Regions from separate parts of the Aquibaculum sediminis genome, predicted to be linked through region 2. Evidence: predicted binding sites of a transcription regulator. Region 2 holds the regulator's gene; each other region holds the start of a gene.
The links. Region 2 encodes LexA, which represses DNA repair genes until DNA is damaged. Its sites were predicted from a motif close to ATGTTCTANTTTGGTTC; they were not measured.
Positions count from the first base shown of each region.

Region 1: a site for LexA is predicted at 3,465-3,481, ahead of dinB (DNA polymerase IV). Genes of this name have one in related genera too.
Region 3: a site for LexA is predicted at 741-757, ahead of ABZ720_RS17050 (ImuA family protein). Genes of this name have one in related genera too.

Region 1 is NZ_JBFCVK010000013.1:22,209-28,664, reverse strand. Features, by position in the region: gene ngg (N-acetylglutaminylglutamine synthetase) at 1-1,024, shown strand, start outside; gene ABZ720_RS16975 (osmoprotectant NAGGN system M42 family peptidase) at 1,030-2,265, shown strand; gene dinB (DNA polymerase IV) at 2,284-3,426, opposite strand; gene ABZ720_RS16965 (DUF892 family protein) at 3,597-4,091, shown strand; gene ABZ720_RS16960 (winged helix-turn-helix transcriptional regulator) at 4,147-4,845, opposite strand; gene ABZ720_RS16955 (hypothetical protein) at 5,013-6,299, shown strand; gene ABZ720_RS16950 (hypothetical protein) at 6,396-6,456, shown strand, end outside.
Region 2 is NZ_JBFCVK010000006.1:17,564-24,019, reverse strand. Features, by position in the region: gene gltX (glutamate--tRNA ligase) at 1-830, opposite strand, end outside; gene ABZ720_RS10615 (ComEC/Rec2 family competence protein) at 1,055-3,175, shown strand; gene lexA (transcriptional repressor LexA) at 3,210-3,962, opposite strand; gene ABZ720_RS10605 (Na+/H+ antiporter subunit G) at 4,087-4,479, opposite strand; gene ABZ720_RS10600 (K+/H+ antiporter subunit F) at 4,492-4,761, opposite strand; gene ABZ720_RS10595 (Na+/H+ antiporter subunit E) at 4,758-5,249, opposite strand; gene ABZ720_RS10590 (monovalent cation/H+ antiporter subunit D) at 5,264-6,456, opposite strand, start outside.
Region 3 is NZ_JBFCVK010000013.1:43,273-49,728, forward strand. Features, by position in the region: gene ABZ720_RS17045 (leucyl/phenylalanyl-tRNA--protein transferase) at 1-667, opposite strand, end outside; gene ABZ720_RS17050 (ImuA family protein) at 791-1,540, shown strand; gene ABZ720_RS17055 (Y-family DNA polymerase) at 1,476-3,017, shown strand; gene ABZ720_RS17060 (TMEM165/GDT1 family protein) at 3,030-3,593, opposite strand; gene ABZ720_RS17065 (hypothetical protein) at 3,867-4,577, opposite strand; gene leuA (2-isopropylmalate synthase) at 4,921-6,456, shown strand, end outside.

The DNA.
Region 1 (6,456 bases), on a different contig from region 2:
TTACGAGAAGCTGGGCTTCTATCCTGTGCAGCGCTTTGCGCTGAAGACCCGCAACTCCATCAACGAGAAGCTCTACATCGGCCCGCCGCCGGAAGAGACCCTCAACCCCTATGCCCGCATCATCGTCGACGAGGCGCGCCGCCGCGGCATCGCCGTGGAGATCCTGGATGCCGAGGGCGGCTTCTTCCGCCTGACCCACGGCGGCCGCTCCATCGTCTGCCGGGAATCGCTGTCGGAACTGACCACCGCCGTGGCCATGAGCCGCTGCGACGACAAGGCGGTCACGCACCGCATCCTGGCGGGTGAAGGCCTGAAGGTACCGGCGCAGCAGAAGGCGGGCACGCCGGAGGAGAACGCGGCCTTCCTCAAGAAGCACGGCCGGGTGGTGGTCAAGCCCCTGCGCGGCGAGCAGGGCCAGGGCGTGGCCGTGGACCTGCAGCGGGCGACGGATGTGGAAGCCGCCGTCGCCACCGCGCGTCAGCACTGCGACACCGTGCTGCTCGAGCAGTTCGTCGAAGGCCAGGACCTGCGCATCATCGTCATCAACTTCCAGGTCGTCGCTGCGGCGGTGCGGCGACCGGCGGAGGTCATCGGCACCGGGCGGCACAGCGTGGCGCAGCTGATCGAAAAGCAGAGCCGACGCCGCGAGGCCGCCACCCAGGGCGAAAGCCACATCCCCCTGGACGAGGAGACCGAGCGTTGCGTCAAGGCGGCCGGCCACATCATGGAATCCGTGCTGCCCGAGGGGGAAACCCTCGTGGTGCGCAAGGCCGCAAACCTGCACACCGGCGGCACGATCCACGACGTCACCGAGCAGCTGCATCCCGAACTGGAGGAGGCGGCTGTCCAGGCGGCGCGGGCGCTGGACATTCCCGTGGTGGGCCTCGACTTCCTGGTGCCCAGCCCGGAAGGCAGCGACTATGTGATCATCGAGGCCAACGAGCGTCCCGGGCTGGCCAACCACGAGCCGGCACCCACCGCACAACGCTTCATGGACTTACTGTTCCCTCATCTGGCAAGCTAGGGTCCATGGACCTACACCAGATACCCACCGGCTTCAGCCAAGACCTGCCGCAAGCCCTTCCCATCGACATGGACTACCTCCAGCAGGTGATGCTCGCCCTGCTGGAGCTGCCCAGCCCCACCGGCTACACCGACCAGGTGGTGCACTGGACCTGCGAGGAGCTTGAGCGCCTGGGGGTCGAATTCGAACTGACCCGCCGCGGCGCCATCCGCGCCAACATCCAGGGCAGCCGCCGCGCCCCGGACCGGGCCATCGTGGCGCACCTGGACACCATCGGGGCCATGGTCTCCGGCCTGAAAGACAATGGCCGGCTGGTCATCACGCCCATCGGCACCTGGTCGAGCCGCTTTGCCGAGGGCGCGCGGGTCACTGTCTATACCGATCAGGGCTCGCGCAGCGGCACCATCGTCCCACTCCTGGCGTCCGGCCATGCCTTCGACACCGCCGTCGACACCCAGCCGGTCACCTGGGACCAGGTGGAACTGCGCCTCGACGAGCAGGTCTACTCCCGCACCGATTTGGAGATGCTGGGCCTGGCGGTGGGCGACTTTGTCGCCGTGGACGCCAACCCACGCGTCACGCCGGCCGGCTTCATCGATTCCCGCCACCTTGACGACAAGGCCGGCGTGGCCTGCCTGCTGGCCGCGGTCAAGGCGGTGATGGACTCCGGCGTGGTGCTGCCGGTGGACTGCCATCCGCTCTTCACCATCTCCGAGGAGGTGGGGGTCGGCGCCTCGGCGGTGCTGCACCAGGACGTGGCCGAGATGGTCGCCATCGACACCGCGCCCCAGGCGCCGGGGCAGGAGTCGATCGAGACCCGGGTCACCATCGGCATGCGCGACTCCTCCGGGCCTTTCGACTGGCACCTGACGCGCAAGCTGATCGCGCTGTCCCAGGTCAACTCCATCGCCCATGTGCGCGACGTCTTCCGCTTCTATCGCTGCGACGCGGCAGCGGCCCTGGAGGCGGGCAACGACATCCGCACCGCCATCGTCTGCTTCGGCACCGACGCGACCCACGGCTATGAGCGCACGCACCTGCACGCCCTGGAAGGCGTCGCGCGCCTGCTCTCCGCCTACATGCAGGCTCCGCCGGTCTCCTCCAGCGACCAGCGCAAGCTGGCCCATCGCGAGGACTTCAACCAGCAGCCCATGGAAGAGGCCGGGGAACACCCGGACCCCGGCCCGGAAGCCGCCACCGCCCAGACCGAGCCCTACCCCGAGGCCTGGCGCAACAGCTGAGGCTGTCAGCCCCGAACCTCATAGCGGCAGCAATCCCTCCCTGTCGGTGTCTTCGGCAGGCGTGAGCAGGGATGAAAGCGTCACCCCCAGCAGGCGCACGCCCTTGGGCACCGGCAGCAGGGCCGAAAGCAGGGCGACGCTGACCGCTTCCAGTTCCTCGCGGTTCGCCACCGGCTGCAGCAGCGTGCGGCTGCGGGTGATCTGGCGGAAATCGGCGTACTTCACCTTCAAGGTCACGGTGCGCCCGCGCAGGCCCGCCTGTTCGCAGTGTTTCCAGACCTTGTCCAGGATCGGCTGCAGGGCCGCCCGCAGGTCCTCCGGGGTGTAGAGGTCCTCGAAGAAGGTGTTCTCCGCGCCCAGGGATTTGCGCACCCGATCCGGTTTCACCGGTCGACGGTCGATGCCGCGGGAAATCCAGTAGTAGTGCGGCCCGGCCTTGCCGAAATGCGCCTGCAGGAAGGCGAGGCTGCAGCCGCGCAGATCGCGGCCGCTGTGCAGGCCCAGCCCCTGCATCTTCGCCGTGGTGGCCGGACCGACGCCGTGAAAGCGCCCCACCGGAAGCTCCTCGACGAAAGCCGGGCCCTCGGCCGGCGTGATCACGAAGAGCCCGTCGGGCTTGCGCTGGTCGGAGGCAAGTTTGGCCAGGAATTTGTTGTAGGAGACCCCGGCCGAGGCGGTCAGCCCGGTCTCTGCCCGAATGGCAGCACGGATCGCCTGAGCGATGTGGGTCGCGGAAGGCAGGCCTTTCAGGTTTTCGGTCACGTCGAGATAGGCCTCGTCCAGGGACAAGGGCTCGATCAGGGGCGTGTAGCGGGCGAAGATCTCACGGATCTCCCGCGAAATCGCGCGGTAGACCTCGAAGCGCGGCTTGACGAAAATCAGCTCCGGACATTTGCGCCGCGCCGTGACCGAGGGCATGGCCGAACGTACGCCATAGCGGCGCGCCTCATAGCTGGCGGCGGCCACCACCCCGCGCTCGCGTGCACCGCCCACCGCCACGGGACGACCGCGCAGGCCCCGATCGTCGCGCTGCTCCACCGAAGCGTAGAAGGCGTCCATGTCGATGTGGATGATCTTGCGCAGCGGCTCTGCCTGACCTTGAGCCGCGTTACCCTGCTCTGCTGCCGCCTGTTGCTGCGTCACCGTCGTTGCGCCCGCCACGCACACTGCCTACCTTCAATCCCAGGCGGCAGAGAACTCTTTTCCCCTTTTGTTCGCAAGTCCCTCCCGTGCGAAAGAAGGCCGCGACTGCCTCTCCTGTGCGGAACTGCGGCCCGCACAGGCGATTTATACCGGAGCGAGGTCAGGCAAGGGCGAGAGGTGCGCAGAGCATGGTGATCAACAGTCCGCAAGCATTGCTACTGCACGAGCTGCGCCTGGCCGAGAACGCCGAGGAACAGCTGCGCGACATCATGCCGAGTCTGCTGTCCGCCACGCCCAGCTCCCGGCTGCAGCATTTGCTGGATCAGCGCCGCTGCGAAGGTGAACGGGTGCTGAGCGACATCCGCGGCTGCCTGGAACTCCACAGCGAGGAGGAGGGCCAGGTCCACAACGAACCGATCGCGGCCCTGGTGCAGGACACGCGACGGATGATCGCGGCAGCCGGAACGTCGGAGTTGAAGCAACTCGCAGCCGCGGCGGCCGCCCGCCGCCTGCAGCACCTTTGCCTCGCCGGCTGGGCCAACTTGCACCTGCTCACCACCCGCCTGGGCGATGAACCCGCAGCGGAGCAGCTCGCCAGCGCCCTGGAAGAAGGTCAGCGCTGGGACCGGCAGTTCGGGGATCTTGCCCTGCAGGCAAAGGATCCGGCTGACGGGGAGACATAGCGCGCAGCAGAACGCTCACCCTGCTCTTCTGTATCGGGGCCGTCCTCCATCCTGGCTAAAGCCGATCCTCGCCAACGGCGTGCCGCCTCGGCACCTCCGCCAGCAGATTGAGTTGCAGCCAGGAGGGGAAGTCCCGGCAGAGCTGCCTGGGTCCGTGCACCTCGATCCTGCCGTCGGCCAGGGCGCGGCGGAGTGGAATGTCGCCATACCAGACCAGGGTCACGGTGCGGCTGTCCGTGGTCACGAAAAGGTCCACCTCGAAGCCCGGGTCGGTGATGCAAAGCTCGACACCGCCAGCTTCCCCCACGATCCAGCGACAGCGCCTGGTCTCCGGCTGATCGGTGAATTCGAACTGGATCACCGTGCGCGCCGTTGGCATGCGCTCGCAATGCATGCGGCGGTGCATGTCCCACATCACGAGATCGGGATCGGCCCGATCCCTGCTGAGGGTGGCTGGCAGCCACTGCTTGCTCCAGCTTGCCAGGCTTTCGATGGTCGGCACCAGCGCCTGGCCGGCCTCGGTCAGCCGGTACTCGCTGCGCCTGCCGGTATATCGTTGTTCAAGAATTCCTGCGTTCTCGAGCTCTGTCAGCCGGCGCGAGAGCAGGGCCGGCGACATGCGCGGCACACCGCGGTGGATCTCGTTGAAGCGCCGACTGCCGAGACAGAGCTCTCGCAGCACCAAGAGCGTCCATCGAGCGCCGACGATCTCGGAGGCGAGCGCCAGCGGGCAGAACTGTCCGTAACCCTTCATGCCCCGGAATCCTTCCTGGCTTGATCCACACGCCGACAAAAAGGCCGATCGCTACAGATCCAGAAGTTGTCCGTGCCGCTGCCGCACTGCGACGCTGCATCCCGTCGGCGCTCGCGCAGCCGGCATCGCAAGCCACTCTACCTGAACCGCGCGACTGAGGCAGTGTCATGAAACACCAAGCTCCACTGGATCGGCTGCTCCGCTATCCCCTGCTCGAGGCCATTCTGGGACGCCGGGCGCGTCGCTTCGGCCTCGGCATGGAGATCACTTCGGGCCCACTTGCCTTTCGCTCTCGCCACGCTCCTTTGCCGCTGTCGGAACTGGAGCGGGCGGTGCTGATTGCCGCCGCCACGGGAGTGACCGGCTGGAGCTTCGGCGTGCCACACGGTCCCGACCGCCCGGAGCAGCACGCGCACTATACGCTGCGCTTTACCGGCAGGACGGCGCCGACCGCCGGTGGTTTCGGGACGCCGGCCCTGCTGTTTACCGACGACGAGGGCTGCTACATCACCAACACCCGCGACGTGCAGCCCGAACGCATGCGCGAGTTCGAGGGCATCCGCGACGATGCGGAGCGCATCATCGCCGTGGCCCGCGCTCATACCGTCAAGCTCTCGGACAGGCGCCTCGACCTGCCCGCCGCGCCGCCGCACATGCTGGAGCCCAATCTCTGGATGGCCAATGCGCCGGGGTCGACCCTTTTCATGCCCATTGGTGACGCCAGTGAGCAGGTACTGGCGCTGATGGCGATGGCCATCGGCAACGGCAACGTCCTCATGGATGACCAGTACGGGCGCCCGGCGGGCAACCTCGAGCCCTTCATCCGCAGCGGCCTGCTCGACGGGAACAAGCGCATGCCGCTGTCGGTGCTCCGGCAGTCCGCCTACGAAGCGAACTGTTCAGAACTCGCCTTCATGGGCCACAACATGGTGCTGACTCTGCAAGCCATGGGCCTGGGTGGTCTCTACTTCAACGGACTGAACCGCTGGAGCATCCTGGGCGCCTTTGCCGAACAGGGCGTGGCGGGCTTCGGCTTCCGCTTCCTGCGCGACGCGCGCTGGACCCTGCCCGATCCAGTCGGTCTCGACGGGGTCTACGAGGCGCTCTGCCCGCCCTTCTATTCGGACATGAGCGCGGCCGTGGCGGCCTTCGTGCAGCGCAAGTTCGGGCCCGGCGGCGCCTATGATCCGGCAACGCCCGGCGCCTGGAAGCATGCTGCGCGCGTCAAGGCGGGGGTCGCGCCCTACAGCGAGGCCTTCGTCGAGTGCCTCGGGGAAGTAGCCCGCTATATCCTGGAGACGGAAGGGCGCTTTCCCGGCACCTTCACGACAATCGTGCTGCCGGGCTTCGTGCAGGCCGTGCATCTCGACACGGCCTTCTACGACAGCCATTACCGCCAAGGTGCCTATCTCGATACCCACGCCGATCACATGCAGCACTGGCATGGGGACTGAGGACAAACGGCAACCGCCACTCACGCGCCCCTTCAGTCACTGCACACCTTGCTCTGCTCGCTTGCCGCTGCGCGCGCTTTGCAGCACACTTTCTGAATGGTCGTCGCCACTTCCTCTCTCCTCGGGCACAACCAGGGCCCGCCGCTGACCTCCTCTG
Region 2 (6,456 bases):
ATTTCCTCGTCGCCGTGGCCCCAGCCGAGCCGCAGCAGATAGTTGCGCAGCGCTTCCGGCAGGTAGCCCATGTCGCGGTATGTCTCCACGCCCAGGGCGCCGTGGCGCTTGGAGAGCTTGGCGCCATCGGGGCCATGAATCAGCGGTATGTGGGCAAAGCGCGGTACGTCCCAGCCCAGCGCCCGGTAGAGCTGGGTCTGGCGGAAGGCGTTGGTCAAATGGTCGTCGCCGCGAATGACATGAGTGATGCCCATGTCGTGGTCGTCCACCACCACGGAAAGCATGTAGGTCGGGGAGCCGTCGGCGCGCAGCAGCACCATGTCGTCCAGTTGCTCGTTGGCGACGCGGACGCTGCCCTGGACCTCATCCTCGATCACCGTCTCGCCCTCGGTGGGCGCTTTCAGGCGCACGACCGGGTCCACGCCTTCGGGCGCTTCGGCCGGATCGCGATCGCGCCAACGCCCATCGTAGCGCATCGGGCGGCCTTCCGCCCGGGCAAGCTGGCGCATCTGCTCCAGCTCTTCCTGGCTCGCATAGCAGTGGTAGGCGTGGCCGCTCGCCAGCAGCGCGCGTGCCAGTTCCGCGTGCCGCTCGGCGCGTGCGGACTGGTAAACAACCTCGTCGTCCCACCCCAGACCCAGCCATTGCAGACCATCGAGGATCGCCTCGATCGCTTCCGGGGTCGAGCGCTTGCGGTCAGTGTCCTCGATGCGCAGACGGAACTGCCCACCGTGGTGCCGGGCATAGAGCCAGTTGAACAGCGCCGTACGGGCGCCGCCTATGTGCAGGAACCCTGTTGGGGAGGGAGCAAAGCGGGTGACGACACTCATGCGCCGGAGTGGCCTCCTGTAAGTTCGAACAAGGAACGCAGCCTGCATGCCGCGGCAGTGTGACCACGCGACGGCGTGTCTAGCACAGGAGAAAGCCGCGCGCACGGGCGACGACAGCTGGGCCCGTTCAGGCCTGCTTGTCGCTTCCGTCTCAAGGAGTGTTCAGGTTAGAAAAACAGTCTAAAATAGCAATCGCCCCTTTCACCGGCCGCACAAGGCGGGTCATGCCGACAGCAGCCCATCTGCGCGCTTTCCTGTTCACCCGCCTGCTGGAGGAGCGGGAGCGCTGGATCCTCTGGCTTGCGCCGCTGCTGGCGCTTGGCATCGCGATTTACTTCCTCTTGCCTGTCGAGCCGCCGCTGTTGACGACGCTCCCACTCTGGGGCGCGCTGGCTGCGACGGCATTGCGCTGGCGGCGCGACCGGGAGCGGGTGCTGCTGACGCTGATCTGCGCCGTCTGCCTGCTCGGCTTCCAGGTTGCGCAACTGCGCAGCCACTCCGTTGCGGCTCCGGTGCTGACGCGTGAGATCGGGCCGATCAACGTGGAAGGGCGGGTGGTGGCCGCGGAGCCGTTGTTGCGCGGCTATCGCTTCCTGCTCGACGAGGCAGTGCTCGAGGACGTGTCCTCCGATGCCACGCCGGCCTACCTGCGCATCGCCGCGCGTTCGGCCAGCGGCTCGGTCGCGCCGGGAACCCGACTACGCTTTCTCGCGCGCGTGCGCCCGCCGCCGGCTCCGGCGGCGCCGGGCGATTACGATTTCGCCCGTGCTGCCTGGTTTCAGCGGCTGGGTGGCGTGGGCTTTGCCTTCGGGCCGCCCGAACTGATAGCCGAAGCACCGCAGACGCAGGGGCTGGCTGCGCGCTGGCAAGGCTTCTGGAGCGGCATGCGTCAGACCGTAACCGAACGGGTGCTGGCCGCTCTGCCTCAGCCCAGTGCCGGGGTGGCGGTGGCGCTGCTGACGGGTCAGCGCGGCGCCATCCAGTCGGAGGCGCTGGAGGCCGTGCGGGATTCGGGGCTGGCGCATCTGTTGGCTATCTCAGGCCTTCATATCGGGCTCGTGGCCGGATCGCTCTTCCTCGTCGTCCGCTCAGGCCTGGCGCTCTGGCCGGCAGTGGCGCTGCGCCATCCCATCAAACGCTATGCCGCCGTGGTGGCCCTGCTCGGAGCCGGAGTCTATCTGCTGCTTGCGGGCGCGCCGGTTCCGACCCAGAGGGCATTCCTGATGACGGCGCTGGTGCTGCTGGGGGTTCTGACCGACCGCACCGCCATCAGCTTGCGTCTGGTCGCCTGGGCAGCGATTGCGGTGCTGCTCTTAACCCCGGAAAGTCTACTGTCCGCCAGCTTCCAGCTGTCCTTCGCCGCCGTCGTGGCACTGGTTGCCGGCTACGAGGCGCTGCGGTCCTGGCGCGAACGGCGCTGGCGCGACGGTGGTATACGGCAGTATCCCCGGCCCCTGGTCTATCTCGGCGGACTGCTGTTGACCTCGCTCATCGCCGGTGTGGCCACAGCGCCCTTCACCCTGCACCACTTCGAGACCGTGCCCCTCTACGGCATAGTGGCCAATCTTTTCGCCGTGCCTGTCACCGCGATGCTGGTCATGCCGCTCGCCATTGTGTCCTTGCTGGTCATGCCGCTGGGATGGGAGGCGCCGCCGCTCTGGTTGATGGGGCAGGGGATCGACGTCGTTCTGCGGGTTGCCGGCTCGGTCGCCGCACTCGAAGGCGCGGTCCTGCGTCTACCGGCCATGGCGTCCTGGGGGTTCATCGCCTGCGTTGCTGGCGGACTCTGGCTGTGTCTTTGGCGCAGGCCCTGGCGGTTCGCCGGGCTGCTGCCGCTTCTGTTCGGCCTGGCATCCAGCGCCTGGACCTCGCCCCCGGACCTGGTGCTGTCAGGGGACGGACGGCTGCTGGCGGTTCAGGGGCGGGAAGGTGAACTGCTGTTCAATTCGCGCCGCGTCAATCGCTTCTCCGCCGAGCAGTGGCTCGGGCGGGCAGGGCTGGCGGAAGGCGAACGCTTGCCGCAGGCCGGAGATCTTTCCCATCCTCGCATCGCCTGCGACGACCTGGGGTGCGTACTGGCTCGCGGCGGACTCGAGGTGGCTGTGGTCTTCGAGGGGGACGCCCTGGAGGAGGATTGCCGGCGGGCCGACCTGCTGTTGGCCGCGATTCCCGTACCGCCCGGCTGCGCTGAAGGTGTCGGTCGACCAGAACAGGTGATCGATCGGCGCGACCTTCGCCGCCATGGCGGACTGGCACTGTGGCTGGAAGGTGCGGGGCGCTATCGCTTGCAGCGAGTTTCGGAACAGCGTGGTCACCGCCCTTGGAGCCGGATCAATGCGGACTAGCTGTTGTCAGCCGATGGCACCGCCGGCCTGTCTCTCAGTAGCGGCGAATCAGTCCGACCAGGCGTCCCTGCACCTGCACCCGATCCGGCGGGAAAAGCCGGGTTTCGAAGGTGGGATTGGCAGGCTCGAGAGCGATTGCGCCCTTGCGCTTGCGCAGGCGTTTGAGGGTGACTTCTTCGCCGTCCACAAGCGCGACCACGATTTCCCCGTTCTCGGCGTCCTCGCATCGCTGGATGATGACCGTGTCACCGTCGTGAATGCCGGCCTCGATCATCGAATCGCCTTCGACCTCGAGGGCGTAGTGGTCGCCGCGGCTCAGCAGGCTGCGCGGCACCTGCATATAGTTCGACTCGTCGCGCAATGCCTCGATCGGCGTGCCGGCGGCAATGCGTCCATAGAGCGGGAGTGCGGCGATTGCGCTTTCGCCACCCGGAATTGCTGCTCCCTGCGGCGGCTTTCCCTGTGCGCGCAGCGGGGCGGCTGAAGCCCGCGCGCCCTCCACCACACTCGGAGTGAAACGCCGCGCTTCGCCGGTGACGGCAGAGGGACTATGGCCATGCTGCCCTGCCACTTCGTCAGGCAGCCGCAGGATCTCGATGGCGCGGGCGCGGTGCGGCAGGCGGCGAATGAAGCCCCGCTCCTCCAGGCCGGTAATCAATCGGTGGATACCGGATTTCGATTTGAGCGAGAGCGCATCCTTCATCTCGTCGAAGGACGGCGATACGCCTTCCTCGCTCAGGTGGCGATGAAGAAAGAGCAGGAGCTGGTGCTGCTTACGGGTCAGCATGACGGGCGTCTCCTTTGCCGGCCCGCAACGGAACGAAGCGGAAACCTACACTTGTTCTAGTGTTGTTCTGATTCCTGGTCAAGCCCGCCGTGGTGGCAGCGTTACCTCAACGCACGTCGAGACTTTAGCGCACGTCCTGGCGCTCAGCCTCCGGGTCGAAGGTGGACCAGCCGGGCACCTGACCCGAGGCCTGGGGATCGGGGGCGGGGAGCTGTTTGGGGTCGACGCGGTCGTCGTGCAGATGCGCCTTGGCGATCACGTTGGCGGTCAGCGGCGCTGCGATGAAGAGGAACAGCGTGATGAGCAGTTCATGGACGGAGAAAAGGTTCTCGAAGAACAGGAAATAGGCCATCGACGCGATCAGGATGCTGCCGACGCCCAGCGTGGTGGCCTTGGTAGGGGCGTGCAGGCGCATCATGGTGTCCGGGAGCTTTGCCAGGCCATAGGAACCCACCAGCCCGAAGATGCCGCCGACGACGATCAGGAAGGCAACGAATGCTTCCGCAAGAAAGTCCATGTCCTCTCCTCCCTATTCGATGATGTCGCCGCGCAGGATGAACTTGCAAAAGGCCACGGTGGAGACGAATCCGACCATCGCGAACAGCAGGGCCGCTTCGAAGTAGACCGTGGTTTCCTGGGCGATGCCGTAGAGCATGATCAGGGCGATGGCGTTGATGACCATGGTGTCCAGCGCCAGGATTCGGTCGGGCATGCCGGGTCCGAGCGCCAGTCGGTAGAGATTCAGCAGAAGCGCCAGGCCGATGGCGGCAAAGCCGAAGGTGATGGCAGCGGCGATCATTCGAAGATCTCCCTGAGGCGCGCTTCATAGCGCTGCTTGATGTCCCGCACCGTCGTCTCCGGATCGCCGGTATCTAGGCAATGCACCAAGAGGCTGCGGTTGTCCGCGGAAAGGTCGCTGCTGACCGTGCCCGGCGTCATGGTGATCGTGCCTGCGAGAACGGCAATCGCCTCCGGGGTCTTGAGATCCAGCGGGATGCTCACGAAGATCGGGCGCAGTTCCTCGTTCTTCTTGAACAGGATCAGGTAAGCCACCTGGACGTTGGCGATCACGATGTCCCAGAGCACCACAAGGCAGTAGCTGGCGATCCGGAAGGGTTTGTAGACCCGCGGCGCATTGGGCCAGAACCGCCGGGTGAAGTAGGGGATCAGCAGGCCGAGCAGCAGGCCCAGGATGAGGGCCCCGACGCTGAAGTCGTTCATCAACAGCAGCCAGACCCCGGTCAGCACGAGGGTCAGAAGGGGGTTCGGAATGACGCGTTTGAGCATCGGCTCGTCCTGCCTCAGAAATCTGACACCGTGAAAGGGGCTTCCGGGCCCAAGACCGCCGCGATGTAACCGCGAGGCTCGAAAAGCTGCGCTGCCGTGCCGTCGAGGAAGTCCATCACCGGGCCGGCAAAGGCCGTGAGTAGCACCGTCGAGAACAGCAGCAGGGCGATCGCCACCAGCGGCAGGGCGGCCGGACGTGCCGCAACTTCGGCCTCACCGGCATCTTCCTCGATTGCCGTGGGCTTCCAGAAGACCCGGCTACCGGCACGCGCGAAGCCCAGCAGCATCAACACCGAGGTGCTAAGGAGCAGCACCCAGGCCCAGCTTCCGAGCGGCACCCCGCGCACGCCGTCGAGAATCAGCAGCTTGCCGACGAATCCGCTCAGGGGCGGCATACCCACCATGGCGATGGCGGCAACGAAGAAGAGTGCCGAGAGCAGGCCGATGTGCGGATAGCGCGGCGCGGGAGCCAGGCTGTCGTCATGGCTGCCCCGTCGCTGGGCAACCTGGTCCGCCAGGAGAAACAGGGCCGCTGCCACGAAGGTGGAATGCACGAGATAGTACAGCCCGGCAGATGTCGCCGTGACGGTGAAGGCGCCCAAGGCGATCAGGAGGGTGCCCATGGAGCCGATGGTGCCGAAACAGACCATCCAGCGCAGGTTGCGCGCCGCCACCACTCCCACCATGCCCAGCACCAGGGTGACCAGGGCTGCGGGCATCAGCCAGGGTGCGGCCAGCCAGGCCATCTCGCCGGCCCCCTCTCCGAAGATCAGGGTGAAGACCCGCAGGATGGAATAGGCACCCACCTTGGTCATGATGGCGAAGAGGGCCGCAACCGGCGCGCTGGCGGCGGCATAGGTCTGCGGCAGCCAGAAGTGCAGCGGGACCAGTGCCGCCTTGATGGCGAACACGATGAGGAGCAGCAGACCACCGGTGCGCAGCAATGCCTGATCGGACTCCGGCACCAGCGGCACGCGCACGGCCAGGTCGGCCATGTTCAGCGTACCGGTGACGCCGTAGATCAGGCCAAGCGCCACGAGGAAGAGAGTGGACCCCGCCAGGTTGACGGCCACGTACTGAAAGCCGGCACGCAGGCGTTCGGCGCCGGCGCCGTGCAGCATGAGGCCGTAGGAGGCGATCAGCAGCACCTCGAAGAAGACGAAGAGGTTGAAGAGGTCGCCGGTGAGGAAGGCCCCGGCGACGCCCA
Region 3 (6,456 bases), on a different contig from region 2:
TCAGTTCCACGGGGAAGACCGCCGTCTCGCGCAGGGCGCGGCCGAGCAGCGCCTTGTAGTGGGCGCGCGGCAGGTCGATCGCGCCGAATTGGCGCAAATGCGGCGTGGTGAACTGCGTGTCGAGAAGCTGGAATCCCCCCTGGCGCAGCCGCATGATCAGGTGTATCAGCGCCACCTTGCTGGCGTCGGTGACGCGGGTGAACATCGATTCCCCGAAGAAGGCCGCGCCCAGCCCGACACCGTAAAGGCCGCCGACCAGCCGCCGGCCGTTTATTGCCGGAACGTTGCTGCTTTCTTCCGTGAGGGCGGCGTCTGACGGATCGGCCGGTGCTTCAGGCAGCCAGACCTCGATGGAGTGGGCAAAGCCCATGCGGTGCAGTTCGCTGTAGAGCTGCTCGATGGTGCTGTTGATCCAGGTTTCCGGCCGGTTCTCCATGGGTGCGGCGCAGGCCTGGATGACAGCGGGAAAGTCCTGGTTGCAGGTGACCAGGAAAGCATTGCATCGCAGCCGGCGATGGAGGCGACGCGGCAGGTGCACACTTTCGAGCGGCAGCACGCCGCGCAGATCGGGGTCGACCCAGTGCAGCTCCTCTGCCTGGCGATTCTCCGCCATGGGGAAGACGCCGAGCGCATAGGCGCGTAAAAGCAGGTCGGGGGTAAGCCGCATGTTCCCAGTTTAACCGCGTACAGGCCCGACGGGAACGACGAAGACGCAAGGCCTGGGGCTTGATCGCTGGAAAAAACGAGAATAGAACATATCACGAACATTGATGGGTGATGCAGACTGCGAATGACAGGAAGTGAGCCGGAGAATCTCGAGGTCTTACGCGCGCGTATCCGCCGGCTTGAGCAGGGCGGCGGGGCCAGGAGGGGTGGGGCGACCCTGTCCCTGGGGGCAGTGGCGCTGGACCGGCGGTTGCCCGGCGGTGGCCTGCCTCTGGCCGGTTTGCATGAGGTGCGCCCGGCACACCCCGAACTGGATGATGGCCCGGCCACGGGCTTTCTCCTGCTGCTCACCGCCCGCCTGCTCGCGGCACGCGCCGGCCGGCTGCTCTGGGTCAGCCGCGCCGACGATCTCCATGCGCCGGCTGCGGCGGTGGTCGGCCTGTCTTCTGCGCGCCTGCTGCGGGCCTGTGCGGCCCGGCGGGAGGATCTGCTCTGGGCACTGGAGCAGGGGCTGGAGTGCGCGGCCCTCGCCGGAGTGGTGGGCGAGGTCGATGCCGTGGATGCGGTGGCGACGCGCCGCCTGCAGTTGGCGGCCGAGAAGGCCGGGCGTCCCTGCTTCCTGCTGCAGCGCTCTGCTGCAGCCGCGACACAGCGGGGCGCCGGCAGTCCGGCGCTGACCCGCTGGCAGGTCGCGGCCCTGCCGAGCGATCCCGGCCTGCCTTTCGATCTGGTGGGACGGGCCCGCTGGCAGCTTGACCTGCTGCGCTGTCGCGGCGGCCGGCCGGCCAGTTTCGAGGTGGAATGGAACGATGCGACGGGTGATCTCGCTCTGGCTGCCCCGCTTCGCAATCGAGCGGCGGCGGGCGTCGCCTGACAGCGCGCCCTTTGCGCTGTTCCAGCGTGAGGGCGGGCGCGAACTGCTCTTTGCCGTCAATGCGGCGGCCGAAGCGGGCGGCCTCCTGCCGGGGATGACCCTGTCACAGGCCCGGGCGCTCTGTCCTGGTCTGGGCAGCGAGGAAGCGGCGCCACAGCAGGACAAGGCCGCTCTGGCCCGCCTGGCAGACTGGGCGGAGCGCTTCACCCCCTGGGTCGCCCTGGACGGCCTGCCGCAGCCCGGCGGCGGGGCCGGGCTCTGGCTCGACATCACCGGCTGCGCCCATCTCTTCGGCGGCGAGGAGGCGCTGCTGCGGGCGCTGCTGGCCGGCTGTCGGCAGCAGGGCTACGCCGGGCGGGCCGGGCTGGCCGATACGCCGGGGGCCGCCTGGGCGCTGGCCCGGCATGGCTGTGAGCCGGGAAGCAATCGGCGGCGGATCGAGACCGGCGCGCAGCGAGAGGCTCTGGCCCCGCTGCCGCTGGCGGCTCTGCGTCTGCCGGCGGGCAAGGCGGAGTTGCTGGCCCGTTTCGGGCTGCTGCGCATCGGAGACCTGCTGGCGCTTCCGCCGGCGAGCCTCACGACCCGGCTCGGGCCGGAAGTGGCGGCGCGTCTGCGCCAGGCGCTGGGCGAAAAGGGCGAGCCGCTGTCTCCGCGCCGTCCCTCGCCGCCGCAGGAGGTGCGGCTGGCCTTCGGCGAGCCGTTGGCCGCGGCGGAGGACCTTGCCCGTGCGGTGGATTGCCTGATCGGGCGGCTGTGCCGCCGGCTGGAAACGGCCGGGCAGGGCGTGCGGCACCTGCGCCTTACGCTCTTCCGGGCCGAGGGCAGCCGCCAGGAACTCGAACTGGCCACCAGCCGCGCCACCCGCGAGCCGGCGCATCTCGCCCGCCTCTTCGCGCAGCAGCGCGAACGGCTGCAGCCCGGCTTCGGCCTCGATGCCCTGGCGCTGGCGGCCTGCGTGGTCGAGCCGCTCAGCGCCTTGCAGATGAGCCTTGTGGCAGAGCTGCCCGGAGAAGCGGTGTCTCCGGTCGGCCAGTCTACCGCCTCCGGGCCCGAGGAAGCGGCTTTGGCGTTGCTGATCGACCGGCTGACCCTGCGGCTCGGGGCGGGTGCGGTCGGCTGTCAGGCGCCGCGACAAAGCCATTTGCCGGAGCGCGCGGTGACCCGCCTGCCGGCCCTGCCGTCACGACGTGCAGGAGAGTGGCACCCGGCCCCGCCGCGGCCTCTGCGCCTTCTGGCCCGTCCGGAGCCGGTGGAGGTGCTGGCGCCGGCGGCTGAGGGTGTGCCGGCCCGTTTTCGCTGGCGCCGGCGCTTGCACCGGGTGGCCCACGCCGAAGGTCCCGAGCGGCTTTCTGCGGAGTGGTGGCATGATGGCCTGGCCGGCTCGCGCGACTATTTCCGCATTGAGGATCAGGACGGCCGGCGCTTGTGGCTCTACTGCCAGGCCGAGCGCTGGTTCCTGCATGGGCTCTTCGGGTAGCGGCGAAGAGACTCAGAGGCCGAAGAGAGCCACCCAGAGGCCCAGCAGCAGGAAGAGCAGGGCGGCGATCGCGCGGATCGTCTTCAGCGGCAGCCGGTCGGCGAGCAGATGCCCCATCATCACCACCGGCGCATTGGCCGCCAGCATGCCGAGCGTGGTGCCGAGGATGACCAGTTCCAGGGCCTCGAAGCGCGCGCCCAGGGCCACGGTGGCGATCTGCGTCTTGTCGCCCATCTCGACCAGAAAGAAGGTAAGCGTGGCGGCCAGAAAGGGGCCGGCTCGCGACTTCTTGACGTTCTCACCGTCGTCGAGCCGGTCCGGCACCAGCACCCAGGCGGCCATCCCCAGGAAGGAGGCGACCAGCAGCCAGCGCAGCATCTGCTCGGAAACCAGCTCCGTTGCCATCTGCCCCACCAGCGCGGCCAAGGCATGATTGGCCAGGGTGGCAAGCGTGATGCCCGCCAGAATCTGCCAGGGCGCACGAAAGCGCGTCGCCAGCACCAGGGCGAGCAACTGTGTCTTGTCGCCGATCTCTGCAACAGCGACCAGCAGCGTGGAGAGGAGGAGGGCTTCCAAGGGCGAAGGGGCGAGACGATGTGCGGGAAGGGGGTGGAAACGGAGCCTATGCTTTATCCTTCAGCCTTTGTCCAGCCGGCCTTATATCCTATACGGGAGGCGATTGCAGGTGCCTCAAGCCGCCTCTTCGACAGACTCCGACGTGGCAGAGTGTTTCCAGTTCCGCTTGAACCAGGACACATTCTTAAGATCTGGGCCCATGTCCCGCACCGTCCGTAGGGCAGCGAGATACAACTGCTGGTATGTCATTGCGGCACTCCTTGGGCCAATCCGTTAAACGGAGACGTTGTCAATATGAAGCCAATTTCCCTTGACTGCAACAGAAGTCGGAGTCTCTGCATGATCAAGATGGCTTACCAGTCCTGCTGCCAGCCTTCGATCCGCCCGGTTTGGCAGATGCATTTTCAAATGGTTGGCGCGCAATTCACCTGCAGAGCAAAGCTCGAGTGACGCAAAGATCAACCCTGCTATGAGTGCAGCGCTCTCCTCTTCCTTGATGTCTTCGTAATCATATCGAGGCGCGAGCAAAGCCCACAGCACGCGCAAGGTTATCCCGTTCGTTCTCGGCAGGCAGGCTCGGTTGAAATGGGCCAATCCATGTAAGATTCCCTCTCCGTCGACTAACACGAAGACCCCGTAGTTTGTATCGGGTGGTTCCTCGCTTGCGATACGTCGGGCGTGATCTAACTGAGGAGCGGCATAATCCTCATCACCATAGAGTTCCGCTTCCGCAGTCCACTCAGCTTCTAATCTATCGAAGACCCTGTTGGTGATCGTGGCTCGTTTCAAGCACAGGCCCGTCTCATGTCTTGTCATATCCGACCACCTTTGCATATTTCCTACATTCCAAAATAGCAATATACAAGGGATATGGCTACCTTTGCGCTGAGATTTTTCTGGCTTCGTGATCGCCGCTATCTCCAGAAAAGCCGTGAATTCTGATCGTTGCACCAAACCCGCAGGCAGTGATGTCGCAATGAGCAAGAGTGCTCCGACGGCAAAGCTCTTGCACTTTCGGGCCAGGCCCCTAAAGTCATGGACCATGGACAGAGCGATGACCCAGGCCCTTCGACTTCTCCGCCCGGCTTCCTGAGGGAGCCGGGACAGCCCGCGTCGAACCGCCACCTTTCCGCCGGTCCAAAAATGAACAGCTTTTCCAAACCCTTCTCTGCCACGTTCGCCTGTGTGAACCTCGGTGCCGCTCTGCGACTTATCGGCGGTCGTTGGGCCTGACGGCCGCCCGCGACCGCAGCGCTTGTGCGCCGTCCGCCTCTGAGCGCAGTCAGAACCGAGACAGACATCCAGTACCGAACGGAGCCCGCAGGCCATGTTGAGCCATCCCGAAAGCAAGTACCGCGCCTTTACGCCCATCGATTTGCCGAACCGACAGTGGCCCTCGCAGGTCATCACCCAGCCGCCGCGTTGGCTGTCCACCGATCTGCGCGACGGCAACCAGGCGCTGATCGATCCCATGGACGGCAGCAAGAAGCAGCGCTTCTTCGATCTGCTGATCAAGTCCGGCTTCAAGGAGATCGAGGTCGGTTTCCCCTCGGCCTCGGCCACCGACTTCAACTTCACCCGCAGCCTCGTGGAACAGGAGCAGGTGCCGGAGGGCGTGCTGATCCAGGTGCTGACCCAGTCGCGCCGGGAGCTGATCGAGCGCAGCTTCGAGTCCTTGCGTGGCAGCCGCGAGGCCATCGTGCACCTCTACAACGCCGTCTCCCCAGCCTTCCGCCGCGTCGTCTTCAAGATGAGCCGGGAAGAGGTGCGGGACATCGCGATCAAGGGCGCCGAGATGTTTCTGGCCGAGGCCGAGAAGCAGCCGGAGACGAACTGGCACTTCCAGTATTCGCCGGAAACCTTCAGCACCGCGGAACTCGACTTCAGCCTGGAGGTCTGCGAGGCGGTGCTCGACATCTGGCAGCCGACGCCGGACAAGCCGGTGATCCTGAACCTGCCGGCCACTGTCGAGGCCTCTACACCCAATATCTATGCCGACCAGATCGAATGGTTCTGCCGCAACATTTCCCGCCGGGACTCGGTGGTGATCAGCGTGCATCCGCATAACGACCGCGGCACGGGCGTCGCAGCGGCCGAACTGGCAGTGATGGCCGGCGCCGACCGCGTCGAGGGTTGCCTCTTCGGCAATGGCGAGCGCACCGGCAACGTCGATCTCGTGACCCTGGCGCTGAACCTCTACACCCAGGGTGTGCATCCGGGACTGGACTTCTCGGACATCCAGTCGGTGGTCGATGTTGTGGAGCACTGCAACCAGCTGCCGGTACACCCGCGCCACCCCTATGCGGGCGAGCTGGTCTTCACGGCCTTTTCCGGTTCGCACCAGGATGCCATCAAGAAGGGCTTCGCGGCGCGCGAGCAGCGCAACGACGATATCTGGGACGTGCCCTATCTGCCGATCGATCCCGCGGACCTGGGCTGCTCCTACGAGGCGGTGATCCGCGTCAACAGCCAGTCGGGCAAGGGCGGCGTCGCCTGGGTGCTGCAGCAGGAAAAGGGCCTGCAGCTGCCGCGGCGTCTCCAGATCGACTTCAGTCATGTGGTGCAGGAGGTGGCCGACTCCACCAGCCGGGAACTGACCACCGCCGACATCTGGAAGACCTTCCAGGAAACTTTCCTGCAGGAGAACGGCCGCTTCGCGCTGGAGGACTATGACAGCACGGCGCCACGCCGCCCGGGCCAGGAGCGCGCCTTCGTCGGCCGCATCCGCGTCGACGGCAAGGAACGCTCGATCAGCGGGCGCGGCAACGGCCTGATCTCCAGCCTGCTCGCCGCCCTGCGCGATGACTGCGGCCTCAGCCTGGAGGTGGTCGACTATCACGAGCACGCCTTGGGTCGCGGTTCC